One region of the Pseudoduganella sp. UC29_71 genome, then DNA from elsewhere that is predicted to be linked to it. Evidence: predicted binding sites of a transcription regulator. Region 1 holds the regulator's gene; each other region holds the start of a gene.

Region 1 (10,660 bases):
TCGTCGCCGCCGGCGTCGCTGGCGCCGTGGAACCAGCCGCGCAGCGAGGCGTAGCGCGCCTCGCGCGCGGCCTGCACGCGGTGCACCACGCGCCGCAGCGGCACGCCCAGCATCACCAGCGCGTGCGAGGCGAGCATCAGGCTGCCTTCCATCAGTTCCGGCACCACTTCGGCCGCGCCGGCCGCTTTCAGGCGGTCGAGGTCGGTGTCGTCGTGGCTGCGCACGATCACCGGCAGCGCCGGCGCCAGCTCGTGCACCAGGTGCAGCACGCGCAGCGCCGAGGGCGTGCTGGCGTAGGTGATCACCACGGCGCTGGCGCGGTAGATGCCGGCCGCCACCAGGCTTTCGCGCCGCCCGGCGTCGCCGTAGGACACGTTGGCGCCCGCCGTCTGCGCTTCCTGCACCCGTTCCGGGTCCAGGTCCAGCGCGTGGTAGGCGATGTCCTCTTCGCTGAGCAGGGTGGCCAGGCTCTGGCCGCTGCGCCCGAAGCCGGCCACGATCACGTGCTTCTGCGTGCTCATGGTGCGTGTGGCGATCTTGGTCAGTGCCAGCGACTGCATCATCCATTCATTGCTGGACACCTTCATCACCAGCTGGTCGGACTTGGCGATGATGAACGGCGCCAGCAGCATCGACAGCACCATGGACGCCAGCACCACCTGGATGATGAACGGGTCCATCAGCGCCATGCCGCCGGCCAGGTTGAGCAGCACGAAGCCGAATTCGCCGGCCTGCGCCAGCGCCAGGCCGGTGCGCATGGACACGCCGTCGGACGAGCCGAACAGCTTGGCCAGCCCGGCGATGAGCGCAAACTTGAGCAGCACCGGCCCGGCCAGCAGCACCAGCACCAGCCACCAGTGCTCGATGACCAGGCGCAGGTTGAGCAGCATGCCGACGTTGATGAAGAACAGCCCCAGCAGCACGTCGCGGAAGGGCTTGATGTCTTCTTCCACCTGGTGCTTGTATTCGGTTTCCGAGATCAGCATGCCGGCCACGAAGGCGCCCAGCGCCATCGACAGCCCGGCCTTCTCGGTGATCCAGGCCGCGCCCAGGGTGATCAGCAGCAGGTTCAGCATGAACAGTTCCTGCGAGCGGCGCTTGACCACGATGGTGAACCAGCCGCGCACCAGCTTCTGGCCCACGAACAGCAGCAGCACCAGCACGATGGCCGCCTTGCCGGCTGCCCAGGCCAGCGTTTCGAGCAGGTCGTCCGGATTCTTGGACAGGGAAGGGATGAGGATCAGCAGCGGCACCACGGCCAGGTCCTGGAACAGCAGGATGCCGATGATCTTGCGGCCGTGCTCGCTTTCCAGCTCCAGCCGCTCGGTGAGCATTTTCACCACAATGGCGGTGGACGACATGGCCAGCGCGCCGCCCAGCGCGAACGAGGCTTGCCAGCCGATGTGCAGGCCGGGCACCTGCGTGGCCAGCAGCCAGCCCAGCCCCATGGTGGCGATGATGGTGGCCACCACCTGCGCCATGCCCAGCCCGAACACGATGCTGCGCATGGCCATCAGCTTGGGCAGCGAGAATTCCAGGCCGATGGAGAACATCAGGAACACCACGCCGAACTCGGCCAGGATATGGCTCGCTTCGCTCTGCTCGGCCAGCCCCAGCGCGTGCGGGCCGATGATGATGCCCACCGCCAGGTAGCCCAGCATGGGCGGCAGATGCATCATGCGGAACGCCACCACGCCCAGCACGGCGCTGCCCAGCAGCAAAAGGGTCAGTTCAAGCGGTGAAAACATGCGGCGCTTCCATTTGGGTGGCCCATCCCGTTGTTTGTTGGGACTGGCAAGTTTTTTGCTTTCGCAATTCGGCTATACTTCCGGCATGAGTGTAACCGATGGAAATCCCATGCTGAAAGCTTTTGACAACAACACGGCCGAACGCGCACTGGCGCTGGCCCGAGAAACCCTGCAGATCGAGGCGGACGCCATTACCGCCATGCACGCGCGCCTGGCCACCGACGACAGCGTCGGCAAGGCCGTGGCGCTGTTGCTCAACTGCAAAGGCCGCGTTGTGGTGTCCGGCATCGGCAAATCCGGCCATATCGCGCGCAAGATCGCCGCCACCCTGGCCTCGACCGGCACGCCGGCCCTGTTCGTGCATCCGGCCGAAGCCGCGCACGGCGACCTGGGCATGGTGACGGCCGAAGACGCCTTCATCGCCATTTCCTATTCCGGCGAGAGTTCGGAGCTGATGGCCATCCTGCCGGTGGTCAAGCGCATGGGCAGCACGCTGATTTCCATGACCGGCAAGCCCGGCTCCAGCCTGGCCAAGCTGGCCGACGTGCACCTGGACGTGTCGGTGGCCAAGGAAGCCTGCCCGATGAACCTGGCGCCCACCGCCAGCACCACCGTCACGCTGGCGCTGGGCGACGCGCTGGCCGTGGCGCTGCTGGACCTGCGCGGCTTCAAGGAAGAAGACTTCGCCCGCTCGCACCCGGGCGGCGCCCTGGGCCGCCGCCTGCTGACCCACGTGCGCGACGTGATGCGCAGCGGCGACGCCATTCCCTCGGTCGGCCTGGACACCCGCCTGCCGGACGCGCTGCTGGAAATCACGCAGAAGGGCATGGGCATGACGGCCGTGGTCGACGCCGACAACCGCCCGGTCGGCGTGTTCACCGACGGCGACCTGCGCCGCATGATCGAAAAAGTGCAGGACTTCAGCAAGGTAATCATCCGCGATGTGATGCATGCCAACCCGCGCAGCATTTCGCCTGATAAGCTGGCTGTGGACGCGGTGGCCATCATGGAGCAGTTCCGCATCAACCAGATGCTGGTGGTGGATGCCGACGGCAAGCTGGCCGGCGCCCTGCACATCCACGACCTGACGCGCGCCAAGGTGATCTGATGAACAAGGCCTACAATCTGGAAAATGTGGCGCGCGCGGCCAGGGTCAAGCTGGTGATTTTCGACGTGGACGGCGTGCTCACCGACGGCAGCCTGCACTACGGCCCGGACGGCGAAATGATGAAGACCTTCAACGTGCAGGACGGCCTGGGCATCAAGCTGCTGCAGGAAGCGGGCATCCTCACCGCCATTATCAGCGCGCGCCGTTCGCCGCAGGTGACGGCGCGCGCGCGCGACCTGGGCATCGAATTCGTGCACCAGGGCGGCCACGACAAGCTGACCCCGTTCAACGAGCTGCTGGCCAAGACCGGCCTGTCGGCCGAGGAAGTGTGCTTCATCGGCGACGACGTGGTGGACCTGGTGATCCTCAAGCGCGTGGGCTTCGCGGTGGGCGTGCCGAACGGCCGCGCCGACGTGCTCAGCCGCGTACACCACGTGACCGACGCCCACGGCGGGCGCGGCGCGGTGCGCGAAGTATGCGAATTCGTGCTGCGCGCGACCGGCAATTACGATAAGGTCATGGCCCAGTTCCTGGTCTGAGAAAGTACATAGTTATGCGTAAACGAACCGCGCACCGCTGGCGCTTGAGCATGACCCTGGTGATCGGGGTCTTCGTTGCGTGCGGCACGTTCTGGCTGGTGCAGCTGCTGAACCGCGGCGAAGAAGAGATGCTGGCCGACAAGCGCCTGAACGAGCCGGATTACATCATCGAGCGCTTCAGCGTGGTGCGCATGACCAAGGACGGCAAGCCGAGCTACATCGTGGCCGGCGACAAGCTGGTGCACCGCCCGATCGACGACGCGTCCGAGATCGACAAGCCGGTGGTGCGCAATTTGAGCAGCACCCATCCGCCGATGGACATGACGGCGGAGCGCGCGCGCGTGGACGAGAACAACACGCGCGTGCAGTTGAAGGGCAACGTGAAGATAGACCGCGCGGCGCAGGGCAAGAGCCCGGCGATGCAGATGACGACGCAGGCGCTCACCGTCTACCCGGACGAGGACCGCATGCAAACCGACCAGCCGGTGCAGATCGTGCAGGGCGGCGCCACGGCGACCGGCACCGGCATGAAGGCCAACAACGCCACGCGCCAGGTGCAGTTGCTGGGCCGCGGCACGATCGTGTATCCGCCCCGAAACGCGCCCGCCAAGACCAAACAAGAAAATGGATAAACGATGAAAAAAATTCTGATCTCGGCCCTGCTGCTGTGCGCAGCCGGGCTGGCCCAGGCTGAAAAGGCCGACTCCTACAAGCCCACCGAAATCAAGTTCGACCAGGTGGACGTGGACGACGTGAAGCAGATCCGCACCTTTACCGGCAACGTGATCCTCACGCGCGGCACGCTGCTGATGAAGTCATCGAAAGCGGTGGTCACGCAGGACCCGGAAGGCTACCAGTACGTCACCCTGACCAGCGTGCCCGGCACGCCGGCCACCTTCCGCCAGAAGCGCGACGGCGAGGGCGACCAGTGGGTCGAGGGCGAAGCCGAACGCATCGAGTACGACGGCAAGATCGAGCTGGTCAAGCTGTTCAACAAGGCCAAGGTGCGCCGCCTGGAAGGCAGCAAGCCCAGCGACGAAGTGCAGGGCGAGTTCATCTATTACGACAGCCGCAAGGAATTCTTCAGCGTGAAAAACAGCGCGACCGGCGAGAGCAAGCCGGGCGGCGGCCGCGGCACCATGGTGATCCAGCCGTCCACCAAGCGCCCGCCGCCGGACGCGCCGGCGCAGCAACCGCCAGCGGGGAAATGACGATGGCCGAAGCAACGCAGATAACGCAGAACATGGACGGCTGCACCAGCACCCTGGTGGTGCGCGGCCTGCAGAAAACCTACGGCAAGCGCCAGGTGGTGCACGACGTGTCGCTGCAGGTCGAATGCGGCGAAGTGGTGGGCCTGCTGGGGCCTAACGGCGCCGGCAAGACCACCTCCTTCTACATGATCGTGGGCCTGGTGCCGTCCGACGCGGGCAGCATCGATATCGCCGGCGTGGACGTGTCCAGCATGCCGATACACCAGCGCGCCACGCTGGGCCTGTCCTACCTGCCGCAGGAAGCGTCGGTGTTCCGCAAGCTGACGGTGGAGGAGAACATCCGCGCCGTGCTGGAGATCCAGAAGGTCAACGGCAAAACGCTGAGCAAGGCCGAGATCGACGAACGCCTGGACCGCCTGCTGGCCGACCTGCAGATCGAGAAGCTGCGCGAGAACCAGGCGCTGTCGCTGTCGGGCGGCGAGCGCCGCCGGGTGGAGATCGCGCGCGCGCTGGCCACCAATCCGCGCTTCGTGCTGCTGGACGAGCCGTTCGCCGGCGTGGACCCGATCGCCGTGATCGAGATCCAGCGCATCGTGCGCTTCCTCAAGGAGCGCGGCATCGGCGTGCTGATTACCGACCACAACGTGCGCGAGACGCTGGGCATCTGCGACCGCGCCTATATCATCAACCAGGGCAGCGTGCTGGCGTCCGGCCGTCCGGACGACATCATCGCCGACGAATCGGTGCGGCGCGTCTACCTGGGCGAACACTTCCGCATGTAAGACGCCATGAAACAGTCACTGCAACTCCGCACCTCTCAGCACCTGGCGCTGACGCCGCAGCTGCAGCAATCGATCCGGTTGCTGCAGTTGTCCACGCTGGAGCTGCACCAGGAACTGGAACAGCTGCTGGGCGAGAACCCCTTGCTGGAGCGGCTGGACGACCCGCTGGACCGCTCGCTGCGCCTGCTGAGCGACGGCGCCATCAACCAGACCCAGCCTAACGGCGCGGACGCTTCTCCGGCCGAGGTCGGCGCGCCCGCGCAGGACAGCGCCCCGGCCGCCGAGGGCGATCCCTTCGAGGGCGCCACCGGCGAAGGCGACAGCGCCAGCGGCGCCGAAGCCGACACCGACTGGAGCGACGCCGGCCGCAGCAAGGCGCCGGACGACGACGATGCGCGCCCGCAGCTCGAAGCGAGCCACTGCACCTTGCGCGAACACCTGATGGAGCAGATGCGCGTGACCGTGCAGGAGCCGCGCGACCGCGTGCTGATGGAACTGATCATCGACGCGCTGGACGAGAACGGCTACCTGGAAGAGCCGCTGGAGGAAATCCACGCGCGCCTGCCGCAAGAGGCGGACGTGGAGCTGGAAGAACTGCAGACGGCGCTGACCCTGCTGCAAAGTTTCGACCCCATCGGCGTGGGCGCGCGCAGCGCCTCCGAGTGCCTGGCGCTGCAGATCAAGCGCATGCCCGGCGTGCCCTTGGTGACGCGCCGCATGGCTGTCTGCATCGTGGAAAAGCACCTGGCCTGGTTCGCGCAGCGCGAGTTCAACAAGCTGAAAAAAGCCCTCGATTGCGACGACGAAGACTTGCGCGAAGCGCAGGCGGTGATCCGCCAGTGCAATCCGCATCCGGGCGCCGAGTTCGCTTCCGACGTGTCCGACTACGTGGTGCCGGACGTGATCGTGAAGAAGGCGCGCAATGGCTGGCAGGTCACGCTGAACAACGACGTGATGCCGCGCCTGCGCGTGAACGCGCTGTACGCCAACATGCTCAAGCAGGGCAAAGGCGAAACCGCGATGGGTGCGCAGCTGCAGGAAGCGAAGTGGCTGATCAAGAATATGCGCCAGCGTTTCGACACGATACTGCGCGTCGCACAAGCGATAGTAGAAAGACAAAAGAACTTTTTCAGCCATGGCGCGGTTGCCATGAGACCCCTTGTGTTGCGTGAAATTGCTGATACACTGGGACTACACGAGAGCACTATTTCTCGCGTAACAACTCAGAAATACATGCTGACTCCGCATGGGATGTTTGAGTTGAAATATTTCTTTGGCAGTCACGTCGCCACCGAAGCAGGAGGAGAAGCATCCTCGACGGCGATACGGGCGCTGATTGTGCAATTGACAGGAGCTGAAGACCCGAAAAATCCTTTATCCGACAGTAAGATTGCGGACATGCTGGGTGAACAGGGCATGGTAATTGCGCGACGGACTGTTGCCAAATATCGCGAAGCCTTGAAAATCCCTCCGGTAAGTCTGCGTAAAGCTTTGTAGTTTTACTTGGGTTCCCCTGCGCTCCAATAACATTCGACAGCGTACGAGCCCTTATCTTTAGGAGTGTGTATGAATCTCACCATCAGTGGACATCATCTCGAAGTGACCCCCGCCATCCGTGAATACGTGCAGAACAAGCTGGAACGGGTCAAACGCCACTTCGATCAAGTTATTGATATTGCTGTCATCCTGACTGTAGATAACCTCACCGAGAAAGAGAAAAGGCAGAAAGCGGAGATCAATCTGCGAATGTCCGGCAAGACCGTGTACGTGGAAAGCCTGTCGCAAGACCTGTACGCTGCCATCGATACGCTGGTCGACAAACTGGACCGCCAAGTCATGAAATACAAGTCGAAAGTGCAGGAGCATGGCCACGCGGCCATCAAACACCTCCCCGACACTTACGAACCCGCCGCCACCGCATAATACGGTCACCGGCACTCCAACAAAGGGCGCATCTGGCGCCCTTTTTTGCGCCCGCGCTAAAATGGAGCTCTAACAATCATAGAGACATCCAGCATGAGCGAGCACGTCCTGACCACGGTTGCCAACGGCACCGGCTTCATCACCCTCGACCGCCCCAAGGCGCTCAATTCCCTCTCCCTCGGCATGGTGCGCAGCCTGACGGCCGCACTGATGGCCTGGCGCAACGACAGCGCCGTAGCCGCCGTGGTGATCCGCAGCAGCAGCGAAAAAGCACTGTGCGCCGGCGGCGACATCCGCTTCTTCCACGAAGTGGGCACGGCCACGCCGCAGGGCGGCAGCGCGCTGCTGGAGGATTTCTTCACCGAAGAATACGCGCTCAACCACCTGATCCACTATTACGCTAAACCGTATATCGCATTAATGGACGGCGTGGTGATGGGCGGCGGCATGGGCATCTCGCAGGGCGGCCCCGGCTGCGGCGTGCGCATTGTGACGGACCGCACCAAGATGGCCATGCCGGAAGTAAACATCGGCCTGTTCCCGGACGTGGGCGGGAGCCATTTCCTGTCGCACGCGCCCGGCAGCCTGGGGCGCTACCTGGGCCTGACCGGCCTGACCGTGGGCGCGGCGGACGCGCTCTACGTCGGCCTGGCGGACCACTACGTGCCGACCGATGCCTGGGAAGCGCTGCGCGACTTGCTGGAGGCGGTGCCGGGCGGCGAGCTGCGCGACGCGATTGAAGCCTATAGCGCGCGGTTCCGGGCCGGCCCCGGCGTGCTGGAGACCGAGCGCGCCACCATCGAGCGCCATTTCGCGCTGGACAGCGTGGCGGACATCATGGCCTCGCTGGCCGGTGACGAGAATGTGTTTGCGCAGAAGGCGCTGCAGGCCATGCAGACGCGCTCGCCGCTGATGATGTGCGTGACGCTGGAGCTGTTGAGGCGCGGCGCCGCGCTGGACGTGGCGGACTGCCTGCGCATGGAGCGCAACCTGGTGCGGCGCAATTTCGAACATGGGGAAGTGCTGGAAGGCGTGCGCGCGCTGGTGATCGATAAGGACAATGCGCCGAATTGGTCGCCAGGGACGCTGGAGGAGGTGACGCCGGAGATGGTGGCGGCGTTCTTCGCGCCGCCGTGGCCGGCGCACGCGCATCCGCTGCGGCACCTGTGATGGTGGGTTACGCGCGTCCCGCGCTAACCCGCCCTACGTGAACCGTCGAACCGTCGAAACCGTCGAACCGTAGGGCGGGTTAGGCGAACGCCGTAACCCGCCGATCACGACTGCTCGCGGTGGCGCAGGACAACCTGTTCGGTCGGGTGGAAATGCCGCGCCAGGCGCTCGGCCATATACACCGAGCGGTGCTGGCCGCCCGTGCAACCCACCGCCACCGTCAGGTAGCTGCGGTTATCGGTCTTGAACGACGGCAGCCACTTGGCCACGAAATCGCGGATGTCCTTGAACATCTCGTCCGCGCTCGGCTGCGCATCCAGAAAGGCGATCACCGGCGCATCGCGGCCCGTCATCGGACGCAGCGCCAGGTCGTAATACGGGTTCGGGATCGCGCGCACATCAAACACAAAGTCCGCATCCAGCGGCACGCCCACCTTGAAGGCAAACGATTCAAAGAACAGCGTCAGCGGCGCGTTTTCGCTCTGCACCAGATCCTTGATCCAGGCACGCAGCTTGTTGGCGCTCAGTTCCGACGTATCGATCACGTGGCCCAGCTGCTCGATGGCCGACAGCCGCTCGCGTTCCTCCGAAATGCATTCGATCAACGTGCGGCGCGCGGCCGGGTTCTGCCCCGGCTTCAGTTCGTGCGACAGCGGATGGCTGCGGCGCGTCTCCGAGAAGCGCGCCACCAGCGAATGGGTGTTCGCCGTCAGGTACATGATCTTCACGTCGTGGCCCTGCTGGCGCAAGGCCTGCACGGCGTCCGGCAGGCTGGTAAGCGACTCGGCGCTGCGCGCATCGACCGCCACGGCCAGCGCTTGCGTGCCTTCGTCGGTCAGTTGCGACACCAGCTGCGACAGCAAGGCCGGCGGCAGATTGTCCACGCAATAATAGCCCGTGTCCTCGAGGACGTTGAGGGCGACGGATTTTCCGGAGCCGGAGATGCCGGTAATGAGAACGATACGCATAGCTAAAGATGATACATCAAGACTACGCGATAGGTGCGTTAGCGAACATATCAAAGCTGTAGGGCGGGTTAGCGCAGCGTCACCCGCCGTGCCTGCGTCGCGTTGCGGCTAATCCCCGCTCATGGCCTGCCGTTGGCGTTCCATGAATTCCTGCAGCGTATCGATGCCGCGCAGTTGCAGGATAGTGTTGCGCACCGCCGCTTCCAGCAGCACCGCGATGTTGCGGCCGGCCGCCACCGGGATCACCACCTTGCGGATCGGCAGCCCCAGCACGTCCTCGGTGGGGAACTGGAACGGCAGGCGCTCCACTTCCTCTTCCAGCGCCGAGCGCCGCACCAGGTGCACGATCAGCTTGAGCCGCATCTTGCGCCGCACGGCCGTCTCGCCAAAGATGGCCTTGATGTCCAGCAGCCCCAGCCCGCGCACTTCCAGCAGGTTCTGCAGCAGCGCGGGGCAGCGGCCCTCGATCATATTGGGCGCGATGCGCGCGAACTCCACCGCATCGTCGGCCACCAGGCCGTGCGAGCGCGAAATCAGTTCCAGGCCCAGTTCCGACTTGCCCAGACCCGAATCGCCGGTGATCAGCACGCCCACGCCCAGCACGTCCATGAACACGCCATGCATGATGATGCGCTGCGCCAGCTTCTTCGACAGGTACACGCGCAGGAAGTCGATCACCTGCGCCGCCGGCAGCGGCGTGGAAAACAGCGGAATGTTCTTTTCGTCGCAGATGGCCAGGATGTCGGGCGGCGTTTCCAGGCCTTGCGCGATGATCAGCGCAGGCGGGCCGCCAGCGATCAGTTCGCTGATGACGTGCGCGCGCGTGAGCGACTTGAGGCGCTGGTAGTAATTGATTTCCTGGTGCCCGAACACTTGGATGCGGCCCGGGTGGATGGTGTTCAGGTGGCCAACCTGGTCGGCCGCCGAGGCCACATCGCCCGAGATCAGGCGCTCGCCGCCGGGGAAGCCGGCGAACCAGCCGAGCTGCAACGTTTCACGATTATCGTCGTACAGGCGTTGTATCGTCAGGGGCGTTTGCAGCATGGCTTATCTATTCAGGGTGGCAGACGCCTTAGTGTAACCTGCTTTTAACCTGCAGCTTGCAAGCTGGGTTGCCAATTCACGATGCGGCTGTACACCGACTGCGGGTCCGGATCGCTGGCCAGCGCGATGCGGAAGCCGTCGTCCGAGAACATTTCGGCGATCTCCGA
Region 2 (10,660 bases), 330 kb from region 1:
TCGAAGTGCTGCGCGGCCCGTTCTCCGCTGTGTACGGCAACCATGCGGGCGGCGTGGTGCAGCTGTTCACGCGCGAAGGCGAAGGCGCGCCGAGCGTGGAGAGCGGCCTTTCCGCCGGGAGCGACGGCGCCCGCAAGCTGGACGTGAATGCCCAGGGCAAGTCCGGCGGCGTCGGCTACGTGCTGGACGCCTCCCGCTTCGATACCGACGGCTACCGCGACCACAGCGCCGCGCGGCGCGACCAGGCCTACGCCAAGCTGACCCTGGCGCCCGGCGCCGGCGCCAAGCTGACCGTCACCGCCAGCGGCTTGCGCCAGAAAGACACGCAAGACCCGCTCGGCGTCACCTGGGCCACCTGGCAGCGCGACCCGCGCGCCGGGGAAACCGATGCCACCGACACCGCGTCGCCCAAGCGCACCTTCGCCGAGCGCTACAACACGCGCAAGAGCATCGACCACCAGCAGATCGGCGCCGCATGGGAACAGCAGCTGGGCAGCGGCCAGGATGGCGGCAAGCTGCGCGTCACCGTCTACGGCGGCAACCGCCAGGTGATCCAGTACCAGGCCTTCTCGCGCGCTTTCCAGGCCCCGGCCAGCCATTCCGGCGGCGTGGTCGATTTCGACCGCGACTTCAGCGGAACCGACATCAGCTGGGTGGACGTGCGCCCGCTGGCCGGAGGCAAGCTGACCTCCACCGTCGGCATCGAATACGGGCGCTCCAGGGATGACCGCAAGGGCTACGAGAACTTCATCGCCACGGAACTGGGCGTCAAGGGCAAGCTGCGGCGCGATGAAACGGATAAGGTGAGCAGCACAGACCCTTATCTGCAAGCCGAATGGGCGCAAGGCCCATGGGTGCTGAACGCCGGCCTGCGCCACAGCCGCTTCAAGGTGGACGTGAGCGACCGCTATCTGTCCAACGGCAACGACAGCGGCGGCCTGCGCTACAGCCGCACTACGCCGGTGGCGGGACTGCTGTACAAGGTGTCGCCGGTGCTGAACGTGTACGCCAGCGCCGCGCGCGGCTTTGAAACGCCCACGCTGAATGAGCTGTTCTATTCCGGCACCGGCGGCGGTTTCAACTTCGGACTGCAGCCGGCGCGCAGCACGCATGTCGAAACCGGCGTGAAAGCGCTGCTGGGCACCACCCGCATCGACGCGGCCGTGTTCCAGGTGAAGACCGGCGACGAACTGGTGGTCGATGCCTCCAGCGGCGGCCGCACCAGCTATCGCAACGCCGGCAAGACGCTGCGGCGCGGTGCCGAAGTATCCGCCGACACCAGCCTGGGCCACGGCTTCAGCACCCGCGTGGCGCTGACAGCGCTGCGTGCCGTGTACGACCAGGTCTTCGGCAATGTGCTGAAAGGCAGCCGTCTGCCAGGCGTGCCGAATGCCTATGCCTACGGCGAACTGGCCTGGCAGGCACCGTCGCGCGCGCTGGGCGCCGCCATCGAAACCGTGGCCAGCGCGCGTGTCTATGCGGAAGACAGCAACACGGAGAAAACCGCCCCCGGCTACGCCATCGTCAACCTGCGCCTGACCGCGCAGCAGGAAACCGGTGGCTGGCGCTTCAAGCAGTTCGCGCGCCTGAACAACGCGGCAGACCGCGCCTATGTAGGCTCGGTGATCGTGGGCGACACCAACAAGCGCTACTACGAAGGCGCGCCGGGCCGCAACTGGCAACTGGGCGCCAGCGCGCAATACCAGTTCTGATGAACGAATACCCCGGCTGCTGGTTGCAGCCGGGGGACGGCCGGGAATCCGATCCGGCGCGGAGCGGACGAGAGGTCAGAAGCGGTAGCGCAAGCCCGCAGAGATGGAACGCGGCGCGCCCGGCGCCACAAAGCGCGCCAGTTCCGCCTCGCCGCCGGCGCCGTGCGGACTGGCCAGCTGCCCGCCCGGGAACATGTCCGCCCCGATGGCGCCGAAGGTTTCATACCGGCGGTTGGCCACGTTGTTCACGCGTGCAAATACCTCCCAGTCCCGCTGCGGCTTGTAGCTGAGCCGCAGCGCCAGCAAGGCATAGCCGCGCGTGCGCAAATCCGCGCGCTGCGGTGCCTGCCCTGCTTCCAGGTCGGCAGCCAGGCCGTCCTCATTGCCCTGCGTGCCCTGGCTGGAGAACGCGCGCAACTCGGCGCCCAGCGTCAGTCCATTGCCCGCCTTCCAGTCCAGCGCCAGCTTGGCGCTATGCCTGGGCAAGCCGGCGATACGGGTGCCTGGCGCCACCGCCACATTGCGCGTCCCGGTGAACAGCGAACCGTCGGCGGCATACACGGCATCGAGCCAGCTGTAGCTGAAGCGCGCGGCAAACGGACCGCGCTCCGCAGTGGCGCTCAGATCCAGCCCCTGGTGGCGGGTGCGCGGGAAATTGGAAAAATAGCCGTGCTGGGTCAGCCCCGCGCTGCGGAACAGGATGTCGTCCCGGTTGCTGGTGCGGTAGATGGTAGCCGTGACCGAATCGCGGCCGGCCTGCCAGCGCGTGCCCGCCTCCACGGTGCGCGACACCACCTGCTTCAGATAGGGGTCGGACTGCAGCCCGACCGGCAGGCGGCACGGCTGCTCTGGATCGGCGCAACCGAGTTCGATCACGGTCGGCACGCGGTTGCTCTGCGCGGCGTTGGCGAACACGGTCCAGCCGGGTGCAAGCTCATGCGCGATGCCAAGCGCAGGGTTGAATTTGCGGTAGCTGAAGGCCTCGCGCGGCTGGGCCACGCCAGCGTTGCTGATGGTGCTGGCCACGCGCGCTTGACCATAACGGGCGGACGCTGTAATCCACGTGCCCGGCATGGCGGTCCAGGTGCCGCTGGCGTAGGCACTGCTGTTGCGCGCGCGGCCATCCACGGCGGCATCGAGCTCGCGCTCGCTGTCATCGTCGGCCAGTACGCCGCGCATGGCGTCAAAGCCGGCTTCGCGCTCGTACTGTGCGAATGCCACCTTGCTGCGGTCATGCGACAAGCCGGCCATCAGTTGATAGCGCGGCAGATGGGCAGACCATTGCACGCTGAAGCCCTGGCTGCGCTGGCGCGTGCTGGTGGTGTTCAGCGAGGCGGTATGCAGGGCTGCGCCCTGCGCCCGCGTGTACGGACACTCGTCGGGTTCGTGGGGCAGTCCGCTGGTGCGGAAACCTTCGGCGCACGCCTCCACGTAGTCCGCGTAGGTGTCGCTGACATCGCCGTTCACGGTGTCGCGCCGGCTGTTGCGCAGGTAAGCGGCGGCAGTCAGTTGCATGTCCGGCGTGAGGCGGTGCGTTGCGCTCAGCTGCGCCTGGCGCAGCCGGTTGCGCGTTTCGTCCGGCCAGGTGTAGACGGCGCGGCGGTCGTCCTCGTACAGCTCGTCGGGCAGCAGCCCGTTGCCCACCAGGCGGCTCTGCCCGGCCAGCATGGTGAGCTGCCACTCGGTATCGCGCTGCACGCGGCCCAGCTTGACGAAGAGATTGCCCAACCGGCCGTCCGAATGCGCCCGCCAGCCGCCGTCGCTGAACAAGGTGGCCGCGGTGAACACGTGCCAGCCGTCGCGCGCGGCACCGTACGCCAGGTCGGCGCGGCGCTGGCGGTGGCTGCCGCCGCTGACCGTGCCCGAAAAGCCTGGATCGCTGGCGCCGGAACGGGTATTGAGCGCCAGGGCGCCACCCAGCGTGTTCAAGCCGTACAAGGGATTCGAGCCGGGCGCCAGCAGCACGCTACCGATCGCCGCCTCCGGCAGCATGTCCCAGTTGACCACGTCGCCAAAGGGCTCGTTGACGCGCACGCCGTCCAGGTAGACGGAAATGCCTTGCCCCGTCCCCAGCACCGGCGAAGCGCGGTAGCCCCGGTAGGTCAGGTCGTTCTGGAAAGGGCTGCCGGAAATTTCGTTCACGTTGATGCCGGCGAAGCTGCGCGCCAGCAGTTCGCTCAGGTTGCCGCCATCGGCCCGCGACAGCACGGCGTCGGACGCGGTTTGCACCGCGTACGGCAGCGTCTTGCGTTCCACGCCCAGCCCCGGCAGCGGCGCCATGCCGACGATTTCCACGCTGGCCATCGGCGAAGCATAAGCGCCCGACAGTCCTGCGCCATGCCCCAGCGCCGCGACGGCCAGCGCCAGCTGCGTGCGGCGGGCCGCTGCCGCGCCGCGCAGGGCAGCGCTGCGGATCGTGCTGCCATGGCTCATGGCTGCACCATGTGCACGCCGTGCTTCGCGAAAATGGCCTGCAGTTCGCCGCTGGCGCGCATCTCGTTCACTGCCGCCTGCAGCAGGCGCGCCACGTCCTCGTCATCCTTGCGCACCGCCATGCCCACGGCCCAGCCATTGCGCGGCAGGCGCTGGAATGTCGCCTGCTCGAGCGGGAAGGCGGGATCGCCCTGGAACACGGCCTCGATCTCGGAGCGGTTGGCCAGCACGGCATCCAGCCGGCCCGCCTTCAGCTCCTGCAGTGCAGCGGCGGCAGTGGGAAAGATGCGCACGTCGTCGCGGAAGCGGCCATTGCCTTCGCCCAGCAGCACCATGGCGGCGATCGATATCTGCTCCACTCCCACGCGCTTGCCGGCCAGCGCATCAATGCTGTCGAACGCCGGTATGGCTTGCGCGCTGCGCACCAGGCGCACGGCCTCCACGTGATAAGGCGCGAAGATCCGCACCTTGTCGTTTTCCGCCATCAGCCGCGTGTCCACCGGCACGTGCAGCAGCACGTCCGCCGGTCCGTAACCAAGATAATGACCCTTCCACACCATGTTGCGCAGGTCGTCGCCCAGGTTCTCGCCGGCCGGGAACGGCAGCAGCGTGAGCCTGAGCTTGAGCTTCTTCGCCAGCGCTTCCGCCAGATCGATGTCGATGCCCGCGCCATGGTCGGAAAACGGCGCGAACTCGTTGTACACCGCCACCTTCAGCGCGCCCGTTTGCTGCAGCTTGTTCCAGTCGGCCTTGGCCGGCAGCATGGCGGCGCCGGCGAGCGCCAGCGCCGCAGCGGCCTTGCGGTAAAAACAGGACATGGCATCCCCCGGCATTAGTTGAATAGTTGGTTAGTTGGTTTCGCGGCGCGTTTCCAGATAGGTCTTGATGGCCCACATGGCTTCCTGGTTGAAGATGCCTTCGAACGGCGGCATGTAGACCGCGCCATTGCGCACCTTGCCGGCGCGGATGGAGCTCAGGTAATAGGCATCCACGTCCTTGTAGCAGGCGGCCTTCTTGGCGGCGTTCTTGACGGTGGCGCAGTCGCGGTCCAGCAGGCGCAGGTCGGGCGCGATGCCGCCCGATACCGCCTCCAGTCCGTGGCAGCGGGCGCAGTTCTGGTTGTAGGCGGACGAGCCGATCTTGAGCGCCAGCTTGTTGCCCTTGTAGGGATTCTCGTCACGCCATTTGTCGCCCAGCGGCGTGAGTCCGGTAGTGTCGACCGCCTGCGGCGTGACTGCGCCGTGTGCCTGGGCGCCGAGGGAAGTGATCAGGGCTGCCGCCGCGAGGCAGAGGGTGAGTGCGCGTTTCATGATGCTGTCTCCTGTAGTTGTGAATAGCTGCTGATCCACTAGGAGCAATTGGCGTGCCACGCGGTTTTACCTCATGGGCACCCGGCACGGTGTGCCAGTTTGGAACAGGTGTGCCACCGCGTGCAACACCTGTTCACTCAGCATGCGAGATGGTGCAGGCGCAGTGCCTCAGGTCCGCCATCGTCAACCCTTGACGCAGACGACCTGCTTCAGCGTGTGCACCACTTCCACCAGGTCGCGCTGGGCGTGCATCACCGCGTCAATGTCCTTGTAGGCCATCGGGATCTCGTCGATCACTGCGGCGTCCTTGCGGCACTCAACGCCCTGCGTGGCGCGCACCTGGTCCTCCAGCGTGTAGCGGCGCTTGGCCTCGTTGCGGCTCATGGTGCGGCCAGCGCCGTGGCTGCAGCTATTGAAGCTCTCCGGGTTGCCCTTGCCGCGCACGATGAAGCTCTTGGCGCCCATGGAGCCGGGAATGATGCCCAGCTCACCTTCGCGCGCCGACACCGCGCCCTTGCGTGTCACCAGCACCTCCTTGCCGAAGTGGCGCTCCTTCTGCACGTAGTTGTGGTGGCAATTGACGGCTTCCACATGCGTCTCGAAAGGCTTGGCGATCACCTTGCGCACCGCAGCGATCAGGTTCTGCATCATCACCTCGCGGTTCATGCGCGCGAACTTCTGCGCCCAGCCCACGGCTTCCACGTAATCGTCGTAGTGTTGCGTGCCTTCGTTCAGATACGCAAGGTCCTTGTCCGGCAGGTTGGCGATGTGGGTGCGCATGTCCTGCTGCGCCACTTCGATGAAGTGCGTGCCAATGGCATTGCCCACGCCGCGCGAGCCCGAGTGCAGCATGAACCACACCGCCCCCTGCTCGTCCAGGCACACTTCCACGAAGTGGTTGCCGGTCCCCAGCGTACCCATATGGTAGTGGTTGTTGGTCTTTCTGAGCCGGGGCGTCTTCTGGCAGATGACGTCGAATTCATCCTTCAGCTGCGACCACGCGGCGTCCACCGCCGAGGGCGGGTTATGCCAGGAACCCTCGTCGCGGCCCTTGTAGCCGCGCGTCTTCGGCGTCATGCCGTGCGGGATGGCGCGCTCGATTGCGCTGCGCAGCGGCCCCAGGTTGTCCGGCAGGTCGCGCGCGTTCAGCGTGGTCTTGGCCGCCATCATGCCGCAGCCGATGTCCACGCCCACCGCCGCCGGAATGATGGCGCCCAGTGTCGGGATCACGCTGCCTATGGTCGAGCCCTTCCCGAGATGTACATCCGGCATCACCGCGATGTGCTTGTAGATAAACGGCATCTTCGCCGTATTGGCCAGCTGGGCTTTGGCCAGCGCCTCCACCGGTACGCCGCCAGTCCACATCTTCACCGGGCTGCCATCCCGGTTGCCCAGCAATGCGTAACTGTTGTTCTCGTCACTGTTGTTCTTCATGATTTGTCCAATTTAATCCGGTTTCCCCTGCATTGCAAACGACGCTGCCTTAACGCGGGCGCGGCCAAGCCCGGCTTGCTGCTACAGTAGAGCCAACCCGGGAGGATGGAATGAACAAGGAACTTGAACTGCAAAAGTCCAAGCGCACCGCCCTGCTGTTCCTGGCCTGCGCGGCCTTGGTCTTTATCGTCACCGCTTTCCTGCCGCGCAGCTTCGCGGTCGATTGCGTAAAGGCGGTGTCGGAAGCGGCGATGGTGGGTGCGCTGGCCGACTGGTTTGCCGTAGTGGCGCTGTTCCGCCGGGTGCCGATCCCGCTCATCGCCGCGCACACCAACATCATCCCCAACAACAAGGACCGCATCGCGGACAACCTGGCGCGCTTCGTGCAGGAGAAGTTTCTCGATCCGGCGTCGCTGGTGGAGCTGATCCGCAAGCACGATCCCATCGCCAAGCTGGGCACCTGGCTGGCCGAGCCGGCCAACGACCGCATTCTCGGCGCTTACGTGGTGCGGCTTGCAGCAGGGGTGCTGGATATGGCGGAAGACGCACGCATCCAGCGCTTCCTGAAAGATGCCTTTCACGCCATGCTGGGCAAGCTCGATCTGTCGCGCTCCCTGGCCACTGTGCTCGACGCGCTGACCAGGGACGGCCGCCACCAGGAGGTGCTGGACGATGTGATCGACGCGGCACTGCTGCATCTGCGCGCGCCGGAAAACCAGGAGCTGATCGCCAACAGCATCATCCAGTGGCTCAAGCGCGAGCACGCGGCGATGGAGAAGGTGCTGCCGACGGCGTGGCTAGGCGAGAAAGGCGCGGACTGGGTGACGGAAGCGCTCAACACGCTGCTGCTGGAAGTGGCGGAAGACCGTTCGCACAAGCTGCGCCGGCGGCTGGACCGCATGATCGCCGAGTTCATCGTGCGCCTGCGCGACGATCCCTCCTTCCACGAGCGCGCGGAGGAAATCAAACGCTACATCCGCGATGGCGAAGCGGTGAACGCCTATCTGGCGGAGATCTGGAACGGCTTGCGCAACTGGATGCGGCAGGATCTGATGGCGGAAGAATCGGAGCTGCACCAGCGCGTGGCGGCGATGAGCAAATGGCTGGGCGAGGAACTGGGCCGCAACGCAGGCTTGCGCGAGTCGCTCAGCCGGCACATGGAAGATGCGGCACGCGCCATGGCGCCGGACTTCGCCGACTTCCTCACCCGCCACATCAGCGACACGGTGAAGAAGTGGGACACCGAGGACATGTCGCGCCAGATCGAACTGAACATCGGCAAGGACTTGCAGTACATCCGCATCAACGGGACCATCGTTGGCGGATGCATTGGCCTGCTGCTATTCCTGTCCTCGCACCTGATCGGCCTGGCGCGCCTGCAATGACGGTTTAGTAGGCCGTGAGCGCCTTGCCGAACTTGATCAGCCACAGGCGGCTGGGGCGCTCGCGGTCGTCGCCGCGCGCCACGCGGATAGTGTTGGCGGCGTTGCAGCCTGCGCTGGTGCTGGTGATGATGGCGCCGTTCGCATCCACATTGCACTTCGTGACATCGGCGTCGGCCACCGCCACGCCGTCCGGCGTGAAGATCCTGGTCTTCAGGCCGAAGTCGTTGTCGTTCGCCAGTGCCAGCGTGTTGCCGTCGACGATGGTCAAGCCTTCCGCTTTTTCAGCCAGCCAGCCGATCGCGTTCAAATCCAGCAGCACGGTCTTCTTCAGCGCGACGACCTTCGACCAGTCCGCGCCGTTCACCGCCACGCCGCCCATCGAACTCTTCTCCAGGTCGGAGCTGGCGGCGTTGAAGGCGGCCGCGTTGATGTCGGTCGCGTTGGCGATCTCCACCAGCATCAGCTTGTTGAACACTTTGCCGCTTGGCGCCGCGCCCTGCTCGATGACGATGAACTTGCCGTTGCCCAGTGCGACCACATCGCCCAGCTTGGCGTTGCCGGTGCGGCCGTCCTGGTAGTCGGCGCCGTTCAGCGGATAGGCGTACATCTTCGACGTGGTGCCGGTGGCCGGATCGAATTCCACCCAGCGCGTAAAGCGCGCAAAGCGCTCCACCTGCTCGTTCTTGCCGGTGACCGTGTACGGCGCGCTGCCGTCGGAGAGAGGGCTTTGCAGGAAGGTGTGCAGCTTGTCGGTCGTGGTGTCGAGCGCCATGCCTTCGATGCCGCGGTTGGCGCGGCGCTTGCCGAAGATGGCCGGCAGGCCGCTGCCCGCGGCGTATTTGTTCTGGATGATGCCGGTGGCCGGGTCGATTTTCACGATGAAGGGACCGTATTCGTCGGCCACCCACAAGGCACTGCGCTTCTTATCCAGCACTACCGCTTCGCTGTCCAGGCCATTGGCGTTGAACACGGCCTTGCCGTTGGCATCGAACTTCATCGCATCCATGACGGGGATCTCGGCAGAGTTGCCCAGCGTCCCGGCAGGCAGCGGCAAGCCGGTGGCGTTGGCCGTGGCGGACGCCTTGATGGGCTGTACGGATGTCAGCACGGCGCCGTTTTTGCCAACGGTGACGATGCCGATCGATGGCGTGAAGCTGGGCGACGGGAAAATCTTGGCGCCCATGGTACCGCTGCCGGTCAGCGCCGGCACGTCGGGACCGTCGCCGTTCGGACCGCGGTCGGTCAGGCCGTAGAATTCCAGCTCGCCGTTGGCGTTGGTGCCCTTGAAGGCCAGCGAGGAGCCGAATGATGGCAGGAAGCCGAGCGGGAAGTCCTCCTTCACCTTGGCGTTACTGCCTTCGTATGGAATGTAGTATTTAGGGTCTGCCTGTACCTGGTAGCGGGTGACGGCCACACTCACGTCGCCCTGCGTGTAGGCTTGGCTGACCGGCGTGCCGAGCTTGGATGCCATCGTGTCCTCAAAGTGCTCGCGTACGAGGGCGCGGCGCTCGTCGTCCACGCTGCGTGCGGCGTATTTTACGCCGGCGGCGGACAGGTTGGCGCTCATTGCGGTATTGAAGGCAGCGGCGGCCAGGGTAAAGTCGGCACTCTTGGCGGCCAGCGCGGTCTTTACGTCGGCAGTGATCTTGATGCCGTTCTGCGGATCGCTATCCTCATCGAGCAGCTGCAAGGCCAGCAGGCGGTTCACCACTTTCAGGTCGCCCACGTCGGTGGCGCCGGCCAGCTGCAGCGGCGTGATGGTGGCAGCGCAGGCGGCGCTACCCAGCGCGATGCCGCCGATGCTGAAGCTCACGGTGTCGCCCGTGGTGCAAGTGAATTCGCCTTTCGGACCGGTGCTGGCCTTGGCGGCGGTGCCGGCCACATAGTCCAGGCCTTCAACTGCGCCGTCCAGGAACACGCCGCTGATCTGCGGCTTGGCCGGCGCTACAACAGCCGGTGTATCGTCGCTGCTGCCGCAGGCGCTCAGCGCGACGGCAACAGCCAGGGACAACAGGGAGAGTTGGGGGAGCTTCATGCTGCGGACCTCTTCTGATTGAAAAGGCGCAGTCTACTGAGCAGTTATGACAACCTTATGACGCTGCAAAACAAAAAAGCCCACCAGATCACTGGTGGGCTTTTTCTTTATAACTAGCCTGACGATAACCTACTTTCACACTGGTTGCAGCACTATCATCGGCGCAAAATCGTTTCACGGTCCTGTTCGGGATGGGAAGGGGTGGGACCGATTTGCTATGGTCATCAGGCTTTGACTTGTACGCTGCGTGCTATGGCACGCAGCTGCAATCTGGAAGAAGTAAATTGGGTAGTAATTCAAACACAGGCAAATGCGATATAACCGTCAAGGTTATAGGGACAAGCCTTACGG
Region 3 (10,660 bases), 130 kb from region 1:
CAGCACAGGCAGCAGCATGGCGGCGATGTCCTCGCGCGTGACGGCCAGCCGGTTGTGCATCAGCGCGCGCGCCTTGGCGGCCAGCACCAGCGCCTGCCCCGCGCGCGGACCGGCGCCCCAGCCCACGTGCTTGCGCACCGCCGCCACACTGCTTTCCTTCGGCCGCGTGGCACGCACCAGCCGCGTCGCGTACACCAGCAGGTGTTCGCCGATCTCAATGTCGCGCACCAGCTGCTGCAAGCGCAGCAAGGCGGCCACGTCCATCACCGGTTGCGCATCGGCCAGCCCGGCGTGCGTGGTGGCCGATACCATCGCCACCTCCTCCGCTTCAGTCGGATAGCCGACGTCGATGCGCAGCAGGAAGCGGTCCAGCTGCGCTTCCGGCAGCGGATAGGTGCCGGCCTGCTCGATCGGGTTCTGAGTGGCCAGCACGAAGAACGGTTTGGGCAGCTTGTGCGTCTGGCCCGCGAAGGTGACGGCGCGTTCCTGCATCGCCTCCAGCAGCGCGGACTGTGTTTTCGGCGGCGCGCGGTTGATCTCGTCCGCCAGCAGCACCTGCGTGAACACGGGTCCTTGCTGGAAGCGGAACTCGCGCTTGCCGGTGGCGTGTTCCTCTTCCAGGATCTCGGTGCCGACGATATCGGACGGCATCAGGTCCGGCGTGAACTGCACGCGGCGGAATTCCATCTCGGTGGCCTGTGCCAGCGATTTCACCAGCAGCGTCTTGCCCAGCCCCGGCACGCCCTCCACCAGCGCGTGGCCGCCGCCCAGCAGGCAGATCACCAATGAGTCGATAACGTCCTGCTGGCCGATAATCACCTGCGACATGCTGGCCTTGAGCGCAGCCACCTTGGCGCACAGCGCGCCGATTTCGTTTTCGTTCCACTGCACCGACACTGTCATGCTCCCAATGCGTACTGAATTATGTTGACCGCGAAGCGGGTGTTGTCCACCACCAGCCAGCGCTTGTTGCGGAAGTCGTAGTCCCACTCGCAGCCGTAGTCCTTGTTGCTGTACAAGACCCGCACGCGGCCGCCGAACTCGATCGCCTTCAGGTAGTCGTGCACCAGGTCGTCGCCCCAGCCGTTCAGCTCCACGCTGGTGTTGGGCGGGCCGTCGAACTTGAAGAAGCTGGAATACACCGGATGGTTGTTCGGGATCTTGTGCAAGGCTTTCGGGCCGAACATCTTCGCCAGCTCGGCCTCGAAGGATTTGGAGAACAGGCCGTCGATGTCGTGGTTGCAGTCATCCACGAAGACGAAGCCGCCGCCCCGCACGTAGCGCTCGAAGTTCTTGCGCTCGGCGGGCGTGAACTGCACCAGCTTGTGGCCGGCCAGGTAGCAGAACGGCGCTTCGAGCATCCTGGGATCGGACAGCGCCACGATGCGCTCAACGGGATCGACGCGCAAAGTCGTGTATTCGACCAGCGAGTTGAGCACGTTGCTCGGCATGCGGATGTCCACATCCCAGTCGCCCGACTCGTAGGTCAGGCGGGTGAAGTAGAAGTCGAAGCTGGCCATGCAATCCTTATACGGCGTCCGACAAGGAAGTGAAGTTGAAGTCGCGCACCTTCATCGCCGGCAGCAGCATCTGGAAGCTGGAGTTGGTGCCGCCCACGACCACCGGCTTGCCCAGTTCTTCGATGTTGTTCAGCATGGCGACCGGGCTTTCGTTGAAGCGGAAGTTCTTGATCGGGTGCTTGATCTTGCCGTTCTCGATGTAGAAGGTGCCGTCGCGCGTCAAGCCGGTGAGCAGCTGCGATTGCGGATCGACCATGCGGATGTACCAGGTGCGCGTGACCAGCACGCCCTTCTTGGTGCTGGCGATAAGCTCCTCGGTGGACTTGCTGCCGCCGGCCATGATGATGTTGCCGTGGCGGCCGATGGCGCGCTTGCCCTGCTTCTGCGCCCAGTAGCGCGTGTAGTCCATGCCCGCCACCACGCCGTTCTTGATGATGTCCGCGCGCTCGCGCGCCAGCATGGAAGCGCCGTCCCACGGCAGCACCGGCACATCCGGGTTCCACGGGTCGGCCCATACGTTCACCTGCTCGTCGTACAGCTTCTCTCCCACGCGGTTGCCGCCGCCCTTCTTCGACAGGAAGCTGCGGCCCTCGTCCGCGTTGCGGGCGTCGAAGGCGCCGAACATGAAGTTCAGCATGTCGGAGGTGGCATCCGGTTCCAGTATCACCGTGTAGCGGCCCGGTTCCAGCGCCTTGGCGTCCACCGAGCGCGCCGCCTTTTCGATGGCGATGGCCGACGCTTCGCGCGCGTCGAACTTGCCGGCGTCGTTGGCGTAGCGCTTGGCCCAGCCGGAGCCGCGTCCGTCTTCGGTGCGGGTGGTGACGGTGAATCCGAGGCTGGTCAGTTCCTGGTAGCCGAACACGCCGTTCGAGTTGGCGTGCGCCTGGAACGAGGTGTTATCGTCGAAGAAGCCGGCCGCCTTCAGGTTGGCCTTGCGCGCCGCCTCGATGCTGCGGAACGCCACTTCGGCGCGGTACTCGGGGTCGATGGCGGCGGTGTTCTTGTGCCAGGTAGGCGTGGCCTTGTACTGCTGCGCCTTCACGTTGGGCATGAACTCCGGATTCTCAGGCGCCAGGCGCGCCACGTCTTCGGCGCGGCGCACGGCCTTTTCCAGCGACTTGTCGTCAAACTCGTTGATGGTGGCGGTGCCCACGCGCTTGCCGAAGGAGACGGTGACGTTGAGCTGCGTGTCCTCGGCCAGGCCGGCGGTGGACACGGCGTTGTTGGCATAGCGGATATTGCCTTCGCGCTCGCCGCTCAGGTTGACGCGGCATCCATCGGCCTTCGAGAAGGCGATGGTCTTTTCGCAGATGCGCTTGGCTTCTTCCTGGGTCAAAAATTTCATCTTGCGCTAGCTCCTTAGCCGATCTTGCGGGCGGTGTTAATGACGTTCACGCCGTTGAAGCGCGTGGTGCTCGAACCGTGCGACACGGCGCTCACCTGGGAAGGCTGGCCCTTGCCGTCGAAGAAGGAGCCGCCCATGCGCCAGTCGCGCTCGTCGCACATGGCCGAGCAGGCGTTCCAGAATTCCTGGGTGTTGGACTGGTAGGCCACGTCTTCCAGCGGCTGGGTGATCTTGCCGTCCTTGATCTCGTAGAACAGCTGGCCGCCGAACTGGAAGTTGTAGCGCTGCTGGTCGATGGAGAAGGAACCGCGTCCTGCGATGTAGATGCCCTTCTTCACATCCCTCACCAGTTCGTCCGGCGTGAGGCGCTTCTTGCCCGGCTGGAGCGACACGTTGGGCATGCGCTGGAACTGCACGCTGCTCCAGCTGTCCGCATAGGAGCAGCCGTGCGACTCTTTTTCACCGATGATGTGGGCCTGGTCGCGCGTGGCCTGGTAGTTCACCAGCACGCCGTCCTTGATGATGTCCCAGCGCTTGCACTGCACGCCTTCGTCGTCGTAGCCCACGGTGGCCAGCGCGCCCGGCGCGGTCTTGTCGGCCACGAAGTTGACGATGTCGGAGCCGTACTTGAATTTCTTCGACTGCCATTTGTCCAGCGTGGCGAAGCTGGTGCCGGCGTAGTTGGCCTCGTAGCCCAGCACGCGGTCCAGCTCCGTGGCGTGGCCGACCGATTCGTGGATGGTCAGGAACAGGTGCTCGGGGCTGAGCACCAGGTCGTACTTGCCCGGCTCCACGGTCTTGGCGCTGAGTTTTTCGCGCGCTTGCTTGCCGGCCGCGCGGGCGTCCTCGATCAGGTCGTAGCCGTCTTTGTACAAGGTGGTCACCCCGCCCGGCGCGCGGATCTTGTGCTCCGGTTTGGCGTCGAAGAATTCATAGCCCATGACGGCCGGAGAGGACAGGCCCTGGCGCGTGCGGAACTTGCCGCTGGCCTTGTCCACGGCGGTGGCGGTGAACGGCGACCAGAGGCGGTGCACGTCCTGGTCGATGTAGGAGCCGTCGGTGGAAGCGAAGTACTTCTGCTGGTTTACCTGGAACAGCGTGGACTGCATGAAGCTGGCACCCGCGTCCATGCCGGCCTTGTTGGCGGCGATCAGCATCTCGGCCTTGTCCTTGATGGGCACTGCGCGCCAGTCCTTCCTGAACGGGGTGGCCCAGGCCACTTCGCCCATGCCCTTGACGGGCGCCAGCTGCACCGGCGCGCTTTGCAGGCGCGCGTTGGCCTTGGCGATGGCCACCGCCTGGCGCGCGGCTTCGGCCACCGCGTCCAGCGTCATCACGTTGGTGGAGACGAAGCCGTAGGCGCCGTTGGCCAGCACGCGCACGCCCACGCCGCTCGATTCGGTGTTGACGATGTTCTCCACGTTCAGGTCGCGTGTGGTGATGAACTGGTTCAGGTAGCGGCCGATGCGCACGTCGCAGTAGCTGGCGCCGGCCTTGGTGGCGGCATTCATGGCGGCGTCGGCCAGCGACTTCTTGAACTGCACCGCCATGGGGTTAAGCAGCTCTTCGGCCGCGATCGCGTTGCCGAAGACAGGCACCAGCAGGGTGCCGCCGGTGATGGCACCCACCTTTAAAAATGTACGTCGTTCCACTTTTTCTCCTCACTGGGGGTTAGCGCCTGGGCGAGCGCCCTGCCTGACCCGCCATACATTGTCACTTTGCGCGCGTCTCGTGGACGCTTTGGCGGGTTACGGCTTCGCCTAACCCGCCCTACGTTGTTGCATTGCTCGCGTCGGGTGGGTGCGTAGGGCGGGTTAGCGCGCAGCGCGTAACCCGCCGAGTCTTATACCGCGTCCGACAGGGACGTGAAGTTGAAGTCGCGCACCTTCATCGCCGGGATCAGCAGCTTGTACGGCGACTCGTCGCCGCCCAGTATCACCGGCTTGCCCACTTCTTCAATATTGTTCAGCATCGTCACCGGGCTTTCGTTGAAGCGGAAGTTCTTGATCGGGTGCTTGATCTTGCCGTTCTCGATGTAGAAGGTGCCGTCGCGCGTAAGGCCGGTCAGCAGCAGCGATTGCGGGTCCACCATGCGGATGTACCAGGTGCGCGTGACCAGCACGCCCTTCTTGGTGTTGGCGATCAGCTCGGCCGTTTCCTTGTCGGTGCCGGCCATGATGAAGTTGCCCGGCGTGCCGACCGCGCGCTTGCCCTGCTTCTGCGCCCAGAAGCGCGAGTAGTCCAGCGCGGCGACCTTGCCGTTCTTGACGATGTCCATGCGCTCGCGCGCCAGGAAGCTGCCGCTGTCCCACGGCGTGACGGCGATGTCCTTGTCCCACGGGTCGGACCAGATGTTGACCTGCTCGTCGAACAGCTTGTCGCCCAGGCGGTTGGCGCCGCCCTTCTTGGACAGGAAGCTGCGGCCTTCGTCCGCGCTGCGCGCGTCCAGCGCACCGAACATATAAGCCAGCAGGTCGGAGGTGGCGGCTGGTTCCAGGATCACCGTGTAGCGGCCCGGCTCCAGCGCCTTGGCGTCCACCGAGCGCAGCGCCTTTTCGATGGCCACGTCGGACGCTTCCCTCGCATCGAACTTGCTCACGTCGCCCGCGTCGCGCCGCACCCAGCCCGAACCGCGGCCGTCTTCGGTGCGCACCGTCAGCGTGAAGTTCACGCCGGTTTCTTCCTGGTGGCCGAACACGCCGTTCGAGTTGGCCACCGCTTCGAAGGAGGTGCTGTCGGTGAAGAAGCCCGCCGCCTGCAGCTTGTTCTTGCGGCTGTTCTCGATGCTGTAAGCCGCCACCTGCGCGCGGAAGTCGGGGTCGATGGCCGCCGTGTTCTTGCTGTAGGTGTTGCTGGCCTTGTAGTCCTGCTTGCTCACCGCAGGCATGAATTCCGGATTGTCCGGCGCCAGGCGCGCCAGGTCTTCAGCGCGGCGTACGGCCTTTTCCAGCGACTTGTCGTCGAACTCGTTGATGCTGGCCACGCCCTGCTTCTTGCCGAAGGCAACGGCCACGGTCAGCTGGCTGTCCTCCACCAGGCCGGCGGTGGACACGGCGTTGCGCGCATAGCGGATGTTGCCGGTGCGGCTGCCGTTTACGCGCACTTCGCATTCGTCGCCCTTGGACAGCGACAGCACTTTGTCGCAAATGCGCTTGGTTTCTTCCTGACTCAAAATCTTCATGTCGTTAATCCTGTCCTCAGCCGATCTTGCGGGCGGTGTTGATCACGTTGATGCCGTTGAAGCGCGTGGTGCTCGAACCGTGCGAGACGATGGACACCTGCGATGGCTGGCCCTTGCCGTCGAAGAAGGAGCCGCCCATGCGCCAGTCGCGCTCGTCGCACATGGCGCTGCACGCGTTCCAGAATTCCTGGGTGTTGGACTGGTAGGCCACGTCCTCCAGCGGACGGGTGATCTTGCCGTCCTTGATCTCGTAGAACAGCTGGCCGCCGAACTGGAAGTTGTAGCGCTGCTGGTCGATCGAGAAGGAGCCGTCGCCGACGATGTAGATGCCCTTCTTCACGTCCTTGATCATGTCGTCCGGCGTCAGGCGCTTCTTGCCCGCTTCCAGCGATACATTGGGCATGCGCTGGAACTGCACGCTGCTCCAGCTGTCCGCGTACGAGCAGCCGTGCGATTCCTTCTCGCCGATGATGTGGGCCTGGTCGCGCGTGGCCTGGTAGTTCACCAGCACGCCGTTGCGGATGATGTCCCAGCGCTTGCACTTCACGCCTTCGTCGTCGTAGCCGACCGCGCCCAGCGAACCCGGGGTGGTCTTGTCGGCCACGATATTGACCAGGTCCGAGCCGTACTTGAACTTCTTCGACTGCCATTTGTCCAGCGTGGCGAAGCTGGTGCCGGCGTAGTTGGCCTCGTAGCCGAGCACGCGGTCCAGCTCCGTCGGATGGCCCACGGATTCATGGATGGTGAGCCACATGTGTTCGGGGCTGAGCACCAGGTCGTACTTGCCCGGCTCCACCGACTTGGCGGTCAGCTTGGCCTTGGCCTGCTTGCCGGCGTTGCGCGCGTCCTCGATCAGGTCGTAGGAGTTGCGGTACAGGGTGGTGACGCCGCCAGCGGCCTGGAACTTGTCTTCCTTGCGCGCGTCCAGGTATTCATAGCCCATGCCGACCGGGGACGACAGGCCGGAACGCGAGCGGAACTTGCCGGTGCCCTTGTCCACGGCGGTGGCGAAGAACGGCACCCACAGGCGGTGCACGTCCTGGTCGATATAGGAGCCGTCGGTGGAGGCGAAGTACTTCTGCTGGTTCACCTGGAACAGCAAGGACTGCATGAAGCTGGCGCCGGCGTCCAGGCCGGCCTTGTTGCCGGCGATGAGCAGCTCGGCCTTTTCCTTGATCGGCACGGCGCGCCAGTCCTTCTTGTACGGCGTGGCCCAGGACACGGTGCCCGCGCCCACCACCGGCGCCAGTTGCAGCGGCGCGCTTTGCAGTTTGGCGTTGGCCTTGGCGATGGCCACGGCCTGGCGCGCGGCGCCCGCCACGCCGTCCGGCGACACGTCGTTGGTGGCGGCGAAGCCGTAGGCGCCGTGGGCGATGACGCGCACGCCGACGCCGGCCGATTCGGTATTGGTGATGTTCTCCACGTTCAGGTCGCGCGTGGTGAGGAACTGGTTCAGGTAGCGGCCGATGCGCACGTCGCAGTAGCTGGCGCCGGCTTGGGTGGCCGCCGTCATGGCCGTGTCGGCCAGCGATTTCTTGAAGGCGGTGTCCGCCGGCTTGAGCAGCTCTTCGGCCGCGATCGCCCTGCCGTAGGCGGGCAGCAGCATCGTGCCCAGGGCCAAACCACTGATATTGAGGAATGCACGTCGTTCCATAATCTCTCCAAAAGAACCTTCGCCGGAAAGCACACCATGACGCAAGTTTTGTGCCATTGCAAATATTGTGTGGTCGGCTGTGACATTGCTGCGGCCGGGCTGCACCGCGGCTTGCCGATCGCAAGCGGACGGTGTCCGAAGTGTCCGCGCGAGTGTCCGGGCGGTGTCCGGGCAGTGTCCGGCACCGCAGCGGCGGACACTGTCAAATCCGCTTGACCCGGCACCCGAGTTCCCCGATGATCGGCGCAGGCGACCGCCACGCGTCGTCAACAACCTGGAGACATGCATGAAGAAACTGATACTCGGCGCCGTGATCGCCTGCGGCCTGGCCGGCCCCGCCCTGGCGGACGACGCCCTGAAAGCGGCCATCGCCAATCCCGCGCGCACGCCGGCCAACGTGGCGCGCGACCCGGCCCGCCATCCTTACGAGACGCTCACCTTCTTCGGCATCAAGCCGACCATGACGGTGGTGGAGCTGTCGCCGGGCGGCGGCTGGTACACCGAGATCCTCGGCCCCTACCTGCGCAAGGACGGCAAGCTGATTGCCGCCGGCAGCACGCCCGGCTCGGCCAACGAGAACGTGCGCAAGGCCGCGGCCCGTTTCCAGGAAAAGCTCAACGCCGTGCCGGCCTCGTACGACAAGGTGGTGCTGGGCGCCTTCGAGCCGAACAACAACGTGTTCAGCTACGCGCCGAAAGGCAGCGCCGACATGGTGCTCACCTTCCGCAACATCCACAACTGGATCGGCAACGGCGACGCCAGCCTGAAGGCGCTGTTCGCCAGCGTGTATGACACGCTGAAGCCGGGCGGCGTGTTCGGCGTGGTGGAGCACCGCCTGCCGGCCAGCGTGAAGCAGGACGACAAGGCCAGCTCCGGCTACGTGCATGAAGCCTATGTGATCAAGCTGGCCGAGAGCGCGGGCTTCAAGCTGGCCGCGAAGTCCGAAGTCAACGCCAACCCCAAGGACAAGGCCGACCATGAAGGCGGCGTGTGGGCGCTGCCGCCGACCTACACCAACAAGGACAAGGACCGCGCCAAGTACGAAGCCATCGGCGAGAGCGACCGCATGACGCTCAAGTTCGTCAAGCCTTAAGCCCCAGGCCCGGCGCCGGCCTGCAGCGCGCCGGCAGCCCGCTTACAGCCCGCCGCCGCGCGGCGGCGGGCGATCCAAGGATGGACATTTCGCGCCCCCCGGTATAAATTGTTAATTCGTTAAATTTACTAAGGGGGGTACATGAAATCATATGGCGCGGAATTTGTCGGCACCTTCTGGCTGGTGCTGGGCGGCTGCGGCAGCGCGGTGCTGGCAGCGGCGTTTCCCGGCGTCGGCATCGGCCTGCTGGGCGTATCGCTGGCTTTCGGCCTGACCGTGCTGACGATGGCGTACGCCATCGGCCACATTTCGGGTTGCCACCTGAATCCTGCGGTATCGATCGGCCTGTGGGCCGGCGGCCGCTTCCCCGCCAGCAAGCTGCTGCCCTACATCGTGGCGCAGGTGCTGGGCGGGATCGCCGCCGGCGGCGTGCTGTACCTGATCGCCAGCGGCAAGGCTGGCTTCAGCCTGGCCGGCGGCCTGGCGTCGAACGGCTACGGCGAGCATTCGCCGGGCGGCTATTCGCTGACCGCCGCGCTGGTCACTGAAGTGGTGATGACGATGATGTTCCTGATCGTGATCCTGGGCGCCACCGACCGCCGCGCGCCGGCCGGCTTCGCGCCGCTGCCTATCGGGCTGGCGCTGACCCTGATCCACCTGATCAGCATCCCCGTCACCAACACCTCCGTCAATCCGGCGCGCAGCACCGGCGTGGCCGTGTACGTGGGCGACTGGGCGGTGGGCCAGTTGTGGCTGTTCTGGCTGGCCCCTATCGTCGGCGCCGTGCTGGGCGCGCTGGTGTACCGCTTGATCGCACAGGACGAAGCGGCCGCCGTGCCGGAAACCGTCGCGCCGGTCAAGGCGGCCTAAGGTTCCATGCCGCCGCTACGGCTGCTGGCAGGCCTGCTGCTGCCTTTGCTGGCGGCGGCGCTGCCTGCACCGGCTGCGGCGCGGCAAAGCGCCGCCGCGCCGCAGCGCTTTGTACTGCCGGCCGTATCGGCCAGCGCACGCGAGCATGCCGCCTACTTCCCTCGCCTGCTGCGCCTTGCGCTGGACAAGACCGTCGCCACCGACGGCCCCTACGAGCTGGCCTACTACGGCAACGAGCTGACCAGCTTGCGGCGCAATATTGAACTCAAAAACAATGGCGTGATCAACGTGATGTGGGACGGCGCCAACCGCCAGCGCGAAGCCGAACTGCTGCCGGTGCGCATTTCCCTGATCAAGGAGTTGAACGACTACCGCGTGTTCCTGATCCGCAGCGAAGACGCGGCCCGCTTCGCCGCGGTGCGCACGCTGGACGAGCTGCGCAAGCTGAAGGCCGGCGCCGGCGCGAACTGGCCGTCGGCCGACGTGCTGCGCTTCAATGGCTTGCCGGTGGAGACTTCCGGCGGCTACGAATACCTGTTCCCCATGCTGCGCGTGAAACGCTTCGACTACATGCCGCGCGGCGCGCAGGAGGCATGGGCGGAGATGGAGCTGCACCAGGGCGAAGGCCTGCAAGTGGAGAGCACCATTTTCCTGCACTACCGCGTGCCCTTCTATTTCTTCGTCAGCCGCAGCCGGCCGGAGCTGGCGGCGCGCATCGAACGCGGACTGCGCATGGCGCAGAAGGATGGCAGCTTTGAGCGGCTGTTCAACAGCATCCCCGCCTTCCAGCGCGGGATGGCGGAGATCGCGGCGCGCAAGCGCCGCGTGTTCGAGTTGCGGTTGCCCTGACTACTTCTTCGGCGGAGGAACCGGCGTCAGGTTCAGGTCCTGGAAGTCGTAGCTGAAGTCGGTCTCGGCCGACACCGGCTTCATCTTCATGCGCTCGATGCTGCCGTCCGGATTCAGCGCGAAGCTGACGTAGGCGTCGGCGTTGAAG

The links. Region 1 encodes sigma-54, which starts transcription at its own class of promoters, with help from an activator protein. Its sites were predicted from a motif close to TGGCANGNAANCTGCTTT; they were not measured.
Region 2: the regulator sigma-54 is predicted to act here: its motif matches at 5,497-5,514, upstream of pedF (cytochrome c-550 PedF).
Region 3: the regulator sigma-54 is predicted to act here: its motif matches at 7,739-7,756, upstream of ACFJI2_RS28915 (TldD/PmbA family protein).

What each region holds. Positions count from the first base shown of each region.
Region 1 is NZ_CP170549.1:6,603,961-6,614,620, forward strand. Features, by position in the region: gene ACFJI2_RS29525 (cation:proton antiporter) at 1-1,748, opposite strand, end outside; gene ACFJI2_RS29530 (KpsF/GutQ family sugar-phosphate isomerase) at 1,858-2,856, shown strand; gene ACFJI2_RS29535 (KdsC family phosphatase) at 2,856-3,395, shown strand; gene lptC (LPS export ABC transporter periplasmic protein LptC) at 3,410-4,027, shown strand; gene lptA (lipopolysaccharide transport periplasmic protein LptA) at 4,031-4,606, shown strand; gene lptB (LPS export ABC transporter ATP-binding protein) at 4,609-5,388, shown strand; gene ACFJI2_RS29555 (RNA polymerase factor sigma-54) at 5,395-6,885, shown strand; gene hpf (ribosome hibernation-promoting factor, HPF/YfiA family) at 6,955-7,311, shown strand; gene ACFJI2_RS29565 (enoyl-CoA hydratase/isomerase family protein) at 7,405-8,481, shown strand; gene rapZ (RNase adapter RapZ) at 8,586-9,449, opposite strand; gene hprK (HPr(Ser) kinase/phosphatase) at 9,558-10,493, opposite strand; gene ACFJI2_RS29580 (PTS sugar transporter subunit IIA) at 10,538-10,660, opposite strand, start outside.
Region 2 is NZ_CP170549.1:12,659-23,318, reverse strand. Features, by position in the region: gene ACFJI2_RS00080 (TonB-dependent receptor family protein) at 1-1,712, shown strand, start outside; gene ACFJI2_RS00075 (TonB-dependent receptor) at 1,788-4,145, opposite strand; gene ACFJI2_RS00070 (transporter substrate-binding domain-containing protein) at 4,142-4,963, opposite strand; gene pedF (cytochrome c-550 PedF) at 4,994-5,455, opposite strand; gene ACFJI2_RS00060 (RtcB family protein) at 5,639-6,889, opposite strand; gene ACFJI2_RS00055 (DUF445 domain-containing protein) at 7,000-8,274, shown strand; gene ACFJI2_RS00050 (esterase-like activity of phytase family protein) at 8,279-10,309, opposite strand; rRNA gene rrf (5S ribosomal RNA) at 10,426-10,538, opposite strand; rRNA gene ACFJI2_RS00040 (23S ribosomal RNA) at 10,644-10,660, opposite strand, start outside.
Region 3 is NZ_CP170549.1:6,471,765-6,482,424, reverse strand. Features, by position in the region: gene ACFJI2_RS28940 (AAA family ATPase) at 1-903, opposite strand, end outside; gene ACFJI2_RS28935 (DUF4159 domain-containing protein) at 900-1,520, opposite strand; gene ACFJI2_RS28930 (TldD/PmbA family protein) at 1,528-2,865, opposite strand; gene ACFJI2_RS28925 (TldD/PmbA family protein) at 2,880-4,517, opposite strand; gene ACFJI2_RS28920 (TldD/PmbA family protein) at 4,709-6,046, opposite strand; gene ACFJI2_RS28915 (TldD/PmbA family protein) at 6,063-7,700, opposite strand; gene ACFJI2_RS28910 (class I SAM-dependent methyltransferase) at 7,987-8,793, shown strand; gene aqpZ (aquaporin Z) at 8,935-9,663, shown strand; gene ACFJI2_RS28900 (hypothetical protein) at 9,670-10,512, shown strand; gene ACFJI2_RS28895 (serine hydrolase) at 10,513-10,660, opposite strand, start outside.